Regions from separate parts of the Anoxybacillus sp. B2M1 genome, predicted to be linked through region 2. Evidence: riboswitches for the same ligand, from Rfam matches in the RefSeq annotation. Region 2 holds a riboswitch; each other region holds the start of a gene.
The links. A riboswitch is a leader RNA that binds a small molecule or an ion and turns the genes downstream of it on or off. The one in region 2 is predicted to bind cobalamin.

Region 1 (3,752 bases), 1.1 Mb from region 2:
CGCTTTCACAACCACCAACGCTAACACGGCTAATAAAATAATCATGATACCTAAAATCCCAAGCATCGCAACAAGCCCTGTGAAGGAGCCCATTTCTTCTTTAATCATTTCACCAAGTGACTTTCCGTTGCGGCGCATTGAAGCAAACAAAATGACAAAATCCTGTACCGCACCTGCTAGTACCACACCGACTACAATCCAAAGCGTGCCCGGCAAATATCCCATCTGTGATGCCAAAATGGGGCCAACAAGCGGGCCAGCTCCTGCAATAGCAGCAAAATGATGTCCGAATAACACCCATTTATTCGTCGGCACATAGTCTTTTCCATCATTCATCACTTCAGCTGGTGTTTTGCGATTATCATCCAGCTCAAATACTTTTCGCGCAATAAATTTGCTATAAAAACGATAAGCCACTGCATATACACACACCGCTGCCACAATGAGCCAAATCGCATTAATCGTTTCACCGCGGTGCAGAGCCAATACCGCAAAGCCAATGGCTCCAATGATCGAAATCAATCCCCAAATCACGATTGATTTAACCGCTTTCAAAATCCTCTCCCCCTTTGCACTAAAAAATTATCCTCTACTCACAGTGATTATACTAACTATTCTGAAAAGTTACCCAAATATTTTCTTAACATGAACAAAACTAGACATAACATGTCAAATTACACACCTAACATGCACCATTTTCAAATTCCCGATCTCAATAGGAACAAAATGTATATTTTCAATAAAATGTAATTATATAAACTGTAAAAAGCGGAAATGATAAAAATAAGGCAGGGCTCTTTTTCTATATACGAGGCGATATAGGATATAGTCGATGATCAACAAATAAAATCCATTAGTAAAGGGTTAAGAAAACGTGAAAGCAATTGAACGGTTGTTATGGAGTATTGCTTTACCAGGATTCGGACAGCTTTTGAATCAAAAGTATTTCAAAGGAACCATCTTTATTTTATTAGAATTTATTGTAAACTCTCAATCCCGATTTAATGAAGCCATTCGCCTGAGCTTTTTGGGAAAAACAATCGAAGCAACCCAAGTCATTGATTTTCAATGGCTTATGTTTTATCCATGTTTGTATTTTTTTGCAATGTGGGATGCTTATAAAGATGCTGACGGTGGTCGCTCTCCTTACGCTTTTCTTCCATTCGTTTTTTCAGCTTATTTTGTCACAGTTGGACTGATGTACTCTTCCCGCGTTACCATCTTCGGCATTTTTTTTGGACCAATTTGGCTGCCAATGCTCTCAGTTATTCCTGGTGTGCTCACCGGTTTACTGATTCGCTCGCTGCTTATTAAATTTCTCCCACTTCAAAAATAAACGCGCCGATCGAGCGCGTTTTTTATTTTTCCACTTCAGAAATATTATAGTTGAATTTTCCATTGATTTATTATATGATGATACCAGCGCAACTAACAAACACAATATATTGTATCGGAGAACAAAAACAAAAACTATATATAGTAGAACAAACCACAAGTAAAGGTGTCCCTTAGGACTTAATAGGGAATCTGGTGTAAATCCAGAACTGCCCCCGCAACTGTATGTGCGGACGAAATGGAAGCTCCACTGTATACGAAAGCTTATACGGCGCGTATACGGGAAGGATCCAAAGTAGGAAGAAGCACAAGTCAGGAGACCTGCCTTGCTTGTTTCGTTTCACATTCTTCGGGGAGGGAGAAGATGAAGCGATGGTTTAAGAAGGGAAGTTTTATTCCTTTTTATACTATCGTTTCATCCACTCAATCCGGAGTGGATTTTTTTATTGGAAAGAGGAGGAGCCGATAATGACGTTTACTTTTCAAACCGTTTCTCAAGAAGAATTGATTGCCTGGATTCATGATCTTACAAATGAATTTCCTCATCTAGACACATCCGAATATATCAAGCGTGTGCTTCGCATGATTCAAAACAAAGACACTGCGTCCTTCGAACAAATGGCAAATGATTGCATTCTTGAGGGACTTTCATATATTAGCGAAGCAGAACCAGACTGGACCTTTGTTTGCGCCCGCATTTATTTACAGAAGCTTTATCACGAAGCAGCTCAAAATCGCGGTTATCATCCAAAAGAACGCTACGGTGATTTTTACGAGCTGGTCGCTTCTCTCGTTTCCAAGGGAGTTTACAACCATTCTTTGCTTGATGATTATGAAAAAGAAGAAATTAAAAAGATTGGAGCGATCATCAATCCAGAAAAAGACAAGCTATTTACCTATATCGGTCTCCGCACGCTTGCAGATCGCTATCTTGCCCGTGATTATGAAAGAAATTTATATGAACTGCCGCAAGAGCGCTTTCTCATCATCGCGATGACATTGATGGCCAAAGAGCCAAAAACGCAGCGACTTGCCTTTATCCGAGAAGCATACTGGGCATTAAGCAATTTATATATGACGGTTGCCACTCCGACTTTAGCCAATGCAGGAAAAAACTATGGTCAGCTATCAAGCTGCTTTATCGATACGATTGATGACAGCTTGCAAGGTATTTACGACAGCAATACCGATATTGCTAACCTTTCCAAGGCAGGAGGCGGCATTGGCGTCTATCTCGGAAAGATTCGCAGCCGCGGCAGCGATATTAAAGGATTTAAAGGGATTTCATCCGGCGTGATTCCATGGATGAAGCAATTGAATAACACCGCTGTCAGCGTCGATCAGCTTGGCCAAAGAAAAGGAGCCATCTCTGTCTACTTAGACGTGTGGCATAAAGATATTTTTGCTTTTTTAGATGCCAAATTAAACAATGGCGATGAACGGATGAGAACACACGATTTATTCACAGGCGTTTGCATCCCTGATTTATTTATGGAGCAAGTAGAAAAACGCGGAGATTGGTATTTATTTGATCCACACGAAATACGACAAATCATGGGATTCAGTCTAGAAGACTTTTATGATGAAGAAAACGGGGACGGCAGTTTTCGTCAAAAATATTGGGAATGCGTTCAAGAAAAGCGCCTTTCAAAAGAGAAAGTTCCAGCTATTGAAATTATGAAAAGCATTATGCGCAGCCAGCTAGAATCAGGCACACCATTTATGTTTTATCGCGATGAAGTGAATCGAAAAAATCCGAACCCCCATCTCGGCATGATTTATTGTAGCAACCTTTGCACTGAAATTGCCCAAAATCAAAGCCCGACCGTGATGGAAAAACAATATGTAAAAGATGGAAAAATCATCATTGAAAAAATCCCTGGCGATTTTGTCGTCTGCAACCTATCGTCGATCAATTTAGCTAAAGCCGTTATGGACGATGTGCTTGAACGGCTCGTTCCTATTCAAATGCGCATGCTTGATAACGTGATTGACTTAAACCAAATCCCTGTTTTGCAGGCACAGTTGACGAATCAAAAATATCGGGCTGTCGGACTAGGCACATTTGGATGGCATCATTTGCTCGCTTTAAAAGGCATTCGCTGGGAATCAGAAGAGGCCGTTCACTATGCGGACGAGCTTTATGAAAAAATTGCTTATCTCACTATTCAAGCAAGCATGGAGCTTGCTCAAGAAAAAGGCAGTTACCCAGCGTTTTCTGGATCTGATTGGCAGACAGGGGCCTATTTCGATAAACGTGGCTACAACACTTCCAAATGGATTCATCTGAAAGAAAACGTAGCTAAACATGGAATGCGCAACGGCTATGTGATGGCGATTGCTCCCAATGCTTCGACATCGATTATTGCCGGCAGTACCGCCAGCATTGATCCGATCTTTTTGAAGATGTATGCCGA
Region 2 (3,752 bases):
ATTGGTAATACACCTCTTCTAATCTCAACATCTTTTTTTCCTCTCGATCATCGCATCCATATGAGTACCCCCATTCCGGCAATCGCCTCTACAATATAGCGCTTGCTCCATACACCACACGTTTCGTTTTGAATATAGACAAGCTCATCGGAAAACCCGCGCGCCCGTAATGCGAGCAATAAAGCATGGTAAGCGTCCCATATTTTTTGCCAAAGCTGAAAAATAAGCATGGCGCCATGCCGCCAATGACTGCCGCCGTTGCGGGCTTTCATCGCTGTATATAATTCCTCCGCCGCCTGCTCCAACACAAAGACAAATCGATACATAAAAAATAGTAATTCAATCATAACGGATGGTATTTTCAGTTTTTTTAATACATAGAGCAACTCTGGAAACGGCGTTGTTACTAAAAGGAAAAATAAGCACGACCATGCTGCAATGGAGCGCAGCGATACATCGATTGCTGCCGGAATATTTCCTCGATTCACGGATATGTGCCATGAATCAAGGGAAATAAGCAAAATCGGCCAGCTAATTAAAAGGAAAAGGATGACCATTCCCAACGTTTTTACATATACTTTCCAAGAAACACCTGCATACCCAATCGTCCATATGGCTAGCCAGAAAATAATAAAAAGATGCGTTCCTCTGCTTCCTACCATAGTGTTCAAAAGCAAGAGAAAAGAGAATAAAGTCTTTTGTTCAGGCCGCAGACGGCGCAGACGATTATGATAGGCAATCATGTCAAAATGCCGAATCATTCCGCTTCATCTCTTCGACCGGCTCGACCTTTATAAACGCCGATAATATAGCCAATCACCCCGGCGCCAAGCGCGGCTTGCAAAGAAAATAACAATGTTTCCACTTCCCCGCCCGGCGGTGAAAAGATCGTCTCAAACCAAGGCTTATAATCCGGGACGATCGTTTGAATCGCTTTTTCCGCTTGATCATCTGTACCGCTAAAATCCGAATGGCGAACCAATAGCAAGGGGGCGGCAGCTAATACAAAAGCAAGAACAATAAGCAATAGATTTCGCTTCATCTGCTAGGCTCCTTTCTGAAGTTGATTCAGCTCTCGACTGCTGTAAGTAGATAAAAAGTTCCACACAACAACAGTCAGCAGCCCTTCGGTGATCGCGAGCGGTATTTGCGTAATCGCAAAAATTCCGGCAAATTTAAGAAATGAAGCTACTACTCCTCCTGTTGTATCGGGAAAAGCAAGCGCCAATTGCCATGATGTAACTACATATGTGGCCAAGTCAGAAAGAAAAGCGGCTAAAAAAATGACAAATCGCTGCGAAATGTTATACCTTTTTCCTATACGATACACCCCGTATGCTACTAGCGGACCGCATACCGCCATTGACATCGCGTTCGCTCCTAATGTCGTCAATCCCCCATGCGCCAGTAGTAACGTCTGGAATAACAGAACGATGCTCCCCATCACCGTCATTATTAGTGGACCAAATAAGACGGCCCCGAGCCCGACTCCAGTCGGATGGGAGCTGCTTCCTGTCACCGATGGGATTTTTAACGCCGAAAGTACAAAGGTAAAAGCTCCTGAAAGCGCAATCAACAATTTTAATTCAGGATGGCGCTTTGTGATCTTCATTAGCGATCGCACTCCTGCGATGAAAAACGGCAGAAAAACAATCCACCAAAATAGCGCCCATTTCATCGGCAAAAATCCTTCCATAATATGCATAGCATAGGCTGGTGTGCCGCTATTGACAGTAAAATAAACAACAAGGCCACATAGCAGCAACAGAAACTTCCATTGCTTCATACCCTCTCCTCCTTGATGCTAGCTTTTTTAGTAATGCCAACCGCAGCTGTTGGATGGCACATCGATAATCCATCTTCTCCATACTGATAGGTGACGATATCTTTTAAAGGATCACCATCTTTTAAATGTGTTTGGACAAGCTCTCTTCCTTTATCCGGCGTCACCCCCTTGTACCAAACTCCTTGCGGATACACGATTACTACGCACGCATCATTACAGCGGCCATTGCAGCGCGTTCTCGTTGTGTGTACAGTGCTGTCCAATTCCAGCCGCGCAATTTCATCACGAATGGCGATTGTCACCTCCTCTCCGCCTTTTCGCATGCAGCTGCCGCCGTTACAGATCAATACGTGATGCTTTACTCCAGTTAAATTCCACGTTGTCACACCGATCCTCTCCTTTTTGATGAAATAAAAAAGCACCTCTATCGATAGAGGTGCAGAAAAATGCATACGGCCAATCACAAATGCATATGTATACCATTCCCCCGCACGTCTACCTATAATCCCGTAGGTATCCGGCCGAGCAAATAAGGCAGGTCTCCTGACTTAGAGTCATCGCTTCATTGCGCCTTCCCGAAGTTTCCTTCAGTGACATGATGCAATGAAGCTCCTCATCACAGTGGCGGGTACCGTGACGGCTTTTCACCGTACTTCCCTTTTAAGCCTGTCCCAATAGAGAAAGGCACCTTACTTGCTTTAGCAAACGATTCAATGATTTAGTTGTTCCTCCACAATGATATGATGAATTTTCGAAAAAAGTCAACCATTTTTATTTTTCGAACAGTTTTGTTTTAGCGACAACAACTCCATCGCTATCAACATACACATGCGCGCCCGGCTCCCAACGTACGCCCCCGAATTCAAGAACGCGATCACGCGCCCCTTTCCCTTCTTTTTTGCTTTTGACAGGGCATGTCCCAAGAGCGATTACGCCAAGCGGCATTTGCGCAATTTCAGCTGAATCGCGAATGCAACCATGGACAATCACGCCTGCAAGTCCTCGTTCACAAGCGATTTGTGCCAGACGATCTCCGAGCAATGCACAATTTCGCGAACCTTTTCCATCAACAACTAACACCGTGCCTGCCGGAATGGTTTCTAGCGCTTCGCGAACGAGCACATTGTCCTCGAATACCTCAACAGTGGCAATCGGTCCGGAAAACTCTGTTTTTCCGCCATAAGAATGCAACGGTAATTGGCACACTTGCAGCTCCGACAAAAATTGATCACATAAATCTGCTGTCTTCATTTAATTTCCCTTCCCCCATTTTTCTTTGTCTATTAAATCCTTTTGACATTTTGAAAAAAAATCCTGCAAAATCCGTCAAAAAAAACAGAGGAACGGTGAAATAAGAAGAACTAATATGGTTTCCCGCAAGTGTGGATGATCATTTTACTAAAAATATGGAATGATTGAGCTAGACACAAGCTTTTCCGCCATATGCATGCCCAGTCGGCAAGTCATTTGCTTGCCGACTACGGCAGAAAAGCTGGGAATCAAGTAATGCCAATGGTTTTTATTGGATCATCAGCACACCTGATTGTTTACATAAAATTATTATCGTAACACATTCTAGTCGAGCCTCTGCAGGCAGTCCCTATATAAGCAGGTTTCGACAGCACGCTTTGGCGTGACCGAGACAAGTCAGCGGCCTATCTTCTGGCCGTGGCTCTCCATTTTATACAGCACGAGAATAAAACAAGTGAATCTACCACCAGCGATTAGGTCAACAGCTAAAACCGTCCTGATCTATAAATTAAATATAACAGCCATAAAAACATCAAAGAGGCGATACCAAACCCAATCTCAATCGCTGGAATTTTCCAGAGTAAAGTCGATTGCCTACCTAAAGAAGCGCCAATAATAATCCCTGCCATAATAATGCTGAAGGACAGCAGCACAATACTGAAGGATAAGCGATTGCTAATTTGATCTAATTTTTTTAAAAAAAGCGGCCATTCAG
Region 3 (3,752 bases), 810 kb from region 2:
AAACATCATGAACGTTTAACATCATTTTCACGTCTTCCTTTTCATTCTATTTAAAAATAACCCCGCAAACAAAGGTGCACCAATTAACGAAGTAATGATGCCGATCGGCAATTCACTCGGTGAAATCATGGTTCGCGCCGCTAAATCGGCTAGCACTAAAAAAGCGCCCCCATATAAAAGCGATAGCGGTAAAAGCAAGCGATGATTCGGTCCCGCAACAAGACGAATCATATGAGGAACGACCAAGCCCACAAAGCCAATCGCCCCCGACACAGCAACAGCCGCCCCTGTTAATAAGGAAGCGCCGATTAAAATGACCAGCTTGCGCTTGGCAACATGGACACCTATGTGAGCAGCTGCCTCTTCACCAAAGGCAAAAGCGTTTAACTCGCGGTGATTCACTAATAACAGCAAACATCCTATTATAAAAAACGGAAGCATCATGACAACATATTTCCAGCTTCGCATCGCGACGCTTCCCATCAGCCAAGTAATAATTTGCCGCAGTTCCTCTCCTGTCAGCGCAATCATAAGCGAGATCAACGCGCTGAAAAATGCGCTGAAAATAATTCCGGTTAAAATGATCGTTTCCACTGACATGCGCGGATCGACGGCGCGAGTAAAAAACAAAACGAGAAAAAGAGTCAGCAACCCAAACGCAATGCTCATGATTGGTAATGTAAACGATCCAAACCACGGCAATTGCAGATGAAAGAACAAAACGACGACCGCTCCGACTGACGCGCCCGATGATACTCCGAGCGTGTAAGGATCAGCCAATGGATTTTTTAGCAATCCTTGAAACGCCGCTCCCGCCAACGAAAGGGAAGCGCCGACTAAAAACGCTAAAACAACGCGCGGCAAGCGGATGGCCATCACAATTTGCACAAGCGTATCAGGAATGTCAGGGGACGGCGCAATTCCCCACCATTGCTCTAAAAAAATGTCAATAATAGACGAAAAGGGAATCGATAGTGAGCCTATCGATATCCCTAACAAAATGCACACGACCACCGCTGTAAGAGCGATGATGTAGGCAATCATATTATTTAAAGATTTCCGGATAAATGACTTTGGCAAGTTCCTCTACCCCTTCAACAAGGCGTGGGCCTGATCTTGTGACTAAATCAGAATTCACCTCATATACGCGTTGATTTTTAACCGCCGAAACGTCCTTCCACGCCGGCCGTGCCATCACTTGCTTTACAGCATCCTTCACATAGTCTCCATACGTGACAACAATCACATCCGGATTGAGCGCTACCGCTTTTTCTTCCGTAAACATCGGCCATCCTTCTTGATCGCCAGCCACGTTTTCTGCTGAAATCACTTGCAGCATGTCATTGATAAACGTTCCCTTTCCTGCTGTATAAATTTGTGGCGCCGGCTGCACTTCCACCCATACTTTTACTGGATTTTTCACGTTTTTTGCTTTTTCCTTGATGGCTTCAAGCTTTGATTTCATCTGGTTGACAATTTGATCGGCTTTTTTCGTTGTCCCTGTTGCTTGTCCAATTAATTGGATCGAATGGTAAACATCATCAAATGTTTTGGCATCGTTCACAACAAGCACTGTAATTCCCGCATCCTTCAGCTGCTGCAGGCCGTCCCGCGAATTATGGGCACTCGATGCGTGAGCAAGCACTAAATCAGGCTTGAGTGAAATAATTTTCTCCACGTTAAACTCCATGCCACCAATTTTTTCTTTGTTTTTTACATCTTCCGGATAGTTATCAAAATCACTGACGCCAACAATTTTCTCTCCTAAACCAAGTTCATAGGCAATTTCCGTATTGCTCGGAATTAACGAAACGATTTTTTTCGGTTCGGACTGAATCGTGACCTCTTCCCCTAATCCGTCCTTAACGGTTACCGGGAAAGCAGCTGTTGCTTCTTGCTTCGCATTGGATGAATGAGTGGATTTGTCTGTTTCTTGATTACCGCACGCGGCAAGAAGGCCGAACGTCAGCATCAACACAAGCAGCCACGTATAATACCTCAGTTGCTTCATCATGGTTTCTCCTCCTGCACATATAAATTAAAAAATGCCCATCCCGGACGGAATGAGCAAGAAACGACAAACCATAGAGTTGTGGCAGCATAATAGCCACCTTTTGCCGTTTCGCCATCTCACCCCCCGAAGATTGGAAACATCGAGCAGTCAGGGCAGGTCTACTGACTTATGCTTCATCCTACTTTGAACCTTCCCATGCGGCCAACAGCTTGCCCATCAATACCGCACAGTGGTTATTTCATTTCGTCAGCATTTACAGTTGCGGGGACAGTTCTGGATTCGCACCAGATTCCCTATTAAGCCTACTAGCGATTCGCTCACTTCGGCACCCTTCTGCATCGATATACAATTGTAAAAAATAATCGAACAATTGACAGTTACAATATTAAAGGACGAAAGGCTGTTTGGCAACAAAAAAATGACGGAATTCGCCATTTTTCCCGTCTCTATATTATATGGATCTCATTTTTTAACGCATTGGCGTGATGAAAGCACATCCACCGACTTACCGCAAAAACGACTCGAACAGCAGTTTATCGCCATTCGAGTCGTTTGGATCGCCATTAATTGTTAATATAGCGTTCAAATACATCCCCAAACTCTTTTACTGTATACTGCTTCTTCGTCTCAACAAGCCAGTTGAACGCGATTTGATTTAGCTCTTTAAACTGTTCAGCAATGCTGTTTGGAGTGCTGGCAACACGCCCTAGCACAGAGGAGGCAACATCGAGGCTTTTTCGCGCAAAGTCGAGCGTTGTTTCATTTTCATGGCAAATTTCCGAAATTTTCAAAAGCGCTTTATATAAATCTTTCACTTCTTCCAGATGCTTTTTATGCACATCAATCGAATAGTGCTCCGATCCGATAGTAAATTTAATCTCTACATCTAAATCGACCGTGCCTGCCGTCTCAAGCGATACGCCGGCAATTGGATGCTTATAGTAATCATAACGGCGCAGCGTTCGCTTTTTACTTGTCGCGCTCGTCCCATCTAAATGAATAAGCGCTCGGTTAGTAAAGCAATATTCATCTGATTTGGACTTAATCAAAAAATAAATCTTTTCTTCATCTTCATGCATCACATAATCGTCTGCGTCCACTTTATCATAATTTTCGGGTTTAATGACAGAGCCGATATCACTTAATCCGAGAACATCAGCAGCAACTTTGCCAAACATCCAGCATCTCCTCCCTTTTCTTTTCCTACAATCCCATTATACCATCCATTTGCTTTCCAGACCCGATAAACAGAAAAAATAAAAAATGGATTTATAGCCGATTCAAAAGCACAATCCTTTTTTTTACAGATGGAGGCAGATCATAGAACGCTGTCGAATACAGTTTTTTACAAACGTCATTCTTCGCTGAAGCCTCCGTGCCTTGTCACAGGATCAAGAAGCGCTGCGAGTGCTATAATATATTTATGATGATGTCCCAAAGTTCATATTCTGTTCATAAACATCAAGTACAATACATACACGACAGCATAAAAAATCATGGCAAAAAGAGTGGTGATCAAATCGTGGAAAAGCAATCATTAGAAGAAAAAGCAGACTGGCGCTCGTTTATCCGGATGATTCAAGCAACGAAGCCGTCTAAAATGATCATGATTATTGCGCTATTCTTAAGCGTGGCGTCTTCCATCGTCAGCTTAACGATTCCGCAATTTACGAAAAAAATGATCGACGGCTTCACCGTTTCATCATTAAATAAAACGACGATCATTTTGCTTGTTGGC
Region 4 (3,752 bases), 1.2 Mb from region 2:
TGCATCCATCGGATGGGTAGTTTGCGGCAGCTGCTTCAAAATTTTCACCAGTTCTTGCGGCAGTGTTCTTTGTGTGTGAAGCTGCATTTCAAAGCGCTCTTTTTCTGGCTGTGACGGTAGTTTTCCTTCAATAAGCAGATGTGCTGCCTCGGTATATGTTTTGGTTTCTGCAAGCTTGATCAGATCATATCCCCGGATGACGATTTCTTCATTCTCCACATCAAGAAATGAAATTTTCGTTTCAGCCGCTATGATTTCTTCTAATCCTGGACGAAATTCCAAAAAGATCCCTCCTTAATTTAAAATCATTTGCTTTCGTCGGCCGACTCCTTGCTGAAAACAAGTTCTTGTCGTATTTCTTGATATGCTTGCTGCAAATTAGCACGGCATGATGGCTGTTCTGACAAAGGGAGGCGGACGGCAATTTCCGATTGATAATGATCGTACAGATCCATTAAAGAAACGGGTGGATGTTTTGTAAAATTGTTCATGACCGTTTGCTTAAACGCTTCCAAAAAATATTGCTTTGTTCCGAATGTGTTGTGCATGATGTCTGTCCTTTCGTTCTCAAGTTCCGATACGATTCGAATGATGGACATGCGCTTGAAGCAAATAAAAAAAGCATCTTCGCAAATGAAGATGCTGAAAAAGCGCATACGATCCCCTATGAAAAACATATACAAAAAAACATATGTTTTTCCGCTTCCTCAACACCCCCTATCCTCGTAGGTTTTTGGTGTGGACCGAATCAGGCAGGTCTCCTGGCTTATGTTCATCGCTTCCTAGCCCCTTCCCGTTGATATGTCAAGCATTCAACAGTGGTTTTGGCAGGTTGCTCCCATTTACAGTTGCGGGACAGCGTCGGATTTGCACCGAACTTCCCTTTTAAACCGGTCAAGCGCTCTTTTGCTTACCGGTACCTGATCCTAACCAACGTTATTCAATTTTCAAGTTCACTATATCATATTTTTTCTGAGACGAAAACAAAAAAATTCTTAACTTTCTAACAGGTGGCCTGGGCTGCTTCCGACAGTGTTCGATCATGAAAGTTATCTAGATATAACTTAAGGATAAAAAATGAGAAGGTGATGCTCCGATTTCGACGGTTGAGCATTCGAACAACACGGTCTACAGCTTATTGGTTGATACTTGTTACGCTTTGAAACCGGAATGCTCTTTTTGAATGATTAATCTTAATAAAAGCGATCGACTTCTGTCGAAATTAGATTTGCGCCATGAATCAGAAGACTTAATCTCCTTGACAATTTTTTCGAAGAATGATAGGGTTATTGTAAAATTTTTCTGATACTTCATGACAGGCTTAGAATGGAGGTTTGAAGCGTTTTTTTCTTGGCGAACAAGAAAATAAATGTGGGAACAGGTTCCAAAGGTGAGTCAAGACTAAATGGCCCAGTCCAAGGCTCCCTGCGGATGAAAAGGGAAGACCGGTGAGATTCCGGCACGGTCCCGCCACTGTAATAGAGGAGCTTTCCGCTTTACTGCCACTGATCAAAGATTGGGAAGGCGAGCGGAAAGCAATGATCCTTAAGTCAGGAGACCTGCCTGTTCTGACAACACTGCTTTTACCTACGGAGGATAGGGAGGTGTTCATCATGGACAAAGGGATTAATCCTTTTTTATGGCATTTCTAGCTTCCGTTGGAGCGTTAGGAATGCTTTTTTATTATTCGGAAAAAGAAATATGACGTCAAATCGCGGTGAATGCGGGGAGATGTGAGGAGAAGAGCAACTCAGCTGGAAGGATGAACGGGAAACCGAGCCATCGAATGGACAACATAGATTTCCTATCAGGCAAGTCCCGCCTAAAGATCAGGTAGAGAGTGGAAAAACGATAAAAATAAAATGATAGGAGAGAACGAGGAAATGAAATCAAGCAATCTTGGCTATCCACGTATTGGGGAAAAACGAGAGTGGAAAAAAGCATTAGAATCTTTCTGGAATGGAGAGATAGACGAAAAAATTTTTTTGGACACGATGCAGTCCATTCGGCTAAACCATATCAAAAAGCAGCGGGAAATAGGGATTGATCTTGTGCCGGTTGGCGACTTTACCCTTTATGATCATATGCTTGATACAGCGGCTATGTTTGGTTTCATTCCTGAACGTTTCGATTATCAGGGGGGAGAGGTTCCTCTCTCAGTTTATTTCGCGATGGCGCGCGGCAATGAAAAAGCACCAGCATGCGAAATGACGAAATGGTTTAACACCAATTATCATTACATTGTTCCAGAATGGAGCAAGGAACAAAGCTCCCGCCTGCATATAACAGAAAACAAACCATTAAAGGATTTTCGGGAAGCGAAGGAGAAATTAGGAGTTGAAGGAAAACCTGTTTTGATCGGACCTTATACGTTTATGAAGCTTTCCAAAGGCTATGATGAAAAGCAATTTTCCTATTTTCTATCATTGCTGCTTCCGCTTTATGAGCAAATACTAAAGGAGCTGGAGCGCGAGGGGGTAAAATGGATACAGATTGATGAACCCATTCTTGCTACTTCCTTAACCAAAAAAGAGATGGAGGAATTTGTATCTGTTTATGAGCGGTTGCCTCAAGCTGCTCCTAACTTAAAGATGATGTTGCAGACATACTTTGAGGCAGTAGACTGGTATGAAGAACTAATGAAACTTCCTGTTAGCGGGATTGGCCTTGATTTTGTTTATGGCCTAGAGAAAAATTTGCGCCATTTATCGAAGAGCGGTTTTCCAGAAGATAAAGTGCTAGCGGCAGGGGTGATTGATGGACGCAATATTTGGCGGACTGACCTGTCGGCAGCCAGCCGTCTCGTGGAAAAAATTTTGCATTCTGTCCCATCTGAACGGTTATGGCTGCAGCCATCAAATAGCTTGCTGCATGTCCCTGTTACGACAACATACGAAAAAACATTGCCTTTGAACTTGCAGCAGATGCTGGCATTTGCTGACGAAAAGCTGGAGGAGCTTGTGTATTTAACAGAACGATTCATCGATGGCCAAGGAAAGCGCGCTCATTATTATGCTCAAAATCAACAAGCGCTTCATTTATGGAAAAAGGATGCTTCAAGATATAATGCGAACGTGCACAAGGAGTGCGAGAACCTAACGAAGGCGCAGCTTGAGAGAGCATCATCCTATTTGGTACGGCAAAAGAAGCAGCAAGAAATAAGCCAGCTTCCAATATTGCCAACGACAACAATTGGCAGTTTTCCACAGACAGCAGAAGTGCGGAAAGCGCGCCAAAAGCTCAAAAAAGGCGAGTGGAGCCAGCCACAATATGAGCGCTTTATTGAAGCAGAAATTAAGAGATGGATCGACATTCAAGAAAAAATAGGATTAGATGTTTTGGTGCACGGTGAATTTGAAAGAACCGATATGGTCGAATTTTTCGCCGAAAAATTAGGGGGCTTTGCCTTTACTGAAAATGGATGGGTGCAATCATATGGTTCGCGCTGCGTTCGCCCGCCGATTATATACGGCGATGTCGAATTTTTGCAGCCGATGACGGTTAAGGAAAGTGTATACGCACAATCGTTAACAGAAAAAATAGTTAAAGGAATGCTCACAGGTCCTGTCACTATTTTAAATTGGTCATTTGTTCGTGATGATCTGCCTCGACATAAAGTAGCGGAGCAAATTGCCCTTGCGTTGCGAAACGAAATCAAAGCACTAGAGGAATCAGGAATTTCAGTCATTCAAGTGGATGAGCCCGCTTTGCTTGAGGGACTTCCTCTAAAAGAAGAAAAGAAGCAGGAATAT

Region 1: it holds a riboswitch for cobalamin, as region 2 does, so the genes downstream of both, GFC28_RS09465 (ribonucleoside-diphosphate reductase subunit alpha) here and GFC28_RS04315 ((2Fe-2S) ferredoxin domain-containing protein) in region 2, are expected to answer to the same signal.
Region 3: it holds a riboswitch for cobalamin, as region 2 does, so the genes downstream of both, GFC28_RS00430 (ABC transporter substrate-binding protein) here and GFC28_RS04315 ((2Fe-2S) ferredoxin domain-containing protein) in region 2, are expected to answer to the same signal.
Region 4: it holds a riboswitch for cobalamin, as region 2 does, so the genes downstream of both, metE (5-methyltetrahydropteroyltriglutamate--homocysteine S-methyltransferase) here and GFC28_RS04315 ((2Fe-2S) ferredoxin domain-containing protein) in region 2, are expected to answer to the same signal.

What each region holds. Positions count from the first base shown of each region.
Region 1 is NZ_CP015435.1:1,965,274-1,969,025, forward strand. It holds gene GFC28_RS09455 (carbon starvation CstA family protein) at 1-555, opposite strand, end outside; gene GFC28_RS09460 (hypothetical protein) at 875-1,336, shown strand; cobalamin riboswitch at 1,482-1,678, shown strand; gene GFC28_RS09465 (ribonucleoside-diphosphate reductase subunit alpha) at 1,804-3,752, shown strand, end outside.
Region 2 is NZ_CP015435.1:881,252-885,003, forward strand. It holds gene GFC28_RS04295 (energy-coupling factor ABC transporter ATP-binding protein) at 1-31, opposite strand, end outside; gene cbiQ (cobalt ECF transporter T component CbiQ) at 48-761, opposite strand; gene GFC28_RS04305 (energy-coupling factor ABC transporter substrate-binding protein) at 758-1,042, opposite strand; gene GFC28_RS04310 (energy-coupling factor ABC transporter permease) at 1,046-1,786, opposite strand; gene GFC28_RS04315 ((2Fe-2S) ferredoxin domain-containing protein) at 1,783-2,172, opposite strand; cobalamin riboswitch at 2,303-2,493, opposite strand; gene rraA (ribonuclease E activity regulator RraA) at 2,558-3,037, opposite strand; gene ubiB (2-polyprenylphenol 6-hydroxylase) at 3,523-3,752, opposite strand, start outside.
Region 3 is NZ_CP015435.1:75,974-79,725, reverse strand. It holds gene GFC28_RS00440 (adenosylcobinamide amidohydrolase) at 1-25, opposite strand, end outside; gene GFC28_RS00435 (FecCD family ABC transporter permease) at 28-1,080, opposite strand; gene GFC28_RS00430 (ABC transporter substrate-binding protein) at 1,046-2,011, opposite strand; cobalamin riboswitch at 2,149-2,362, opposite strand; gene GFC28_RS00425 (PH domain-containing protein) at 2,578-3,192, opposite strand; gene GFC28_RS00420 (ABC transporter ATP-binding protein) at 3,588-3,752, shown strand, end outside.
Region 4 is NZ_CP015435.1:2,073,958-2,077,709, reverse strand. It holds gene mmgD (citrate synthase) at 1-282, opposite strand, end outside; gene GFC28_RS10105 (hypothetical protein) at 306-548, opposite strand; cobalamin riboswitch at 735-939, opposite strand; cobalamin riboswitch at 1,401-1,581, shown strand; gene metE (5-methyltetrahydropteroyltriglutamate--homocysteine S-methyltransferase) at 1,884-3,752, shown strand, end outside.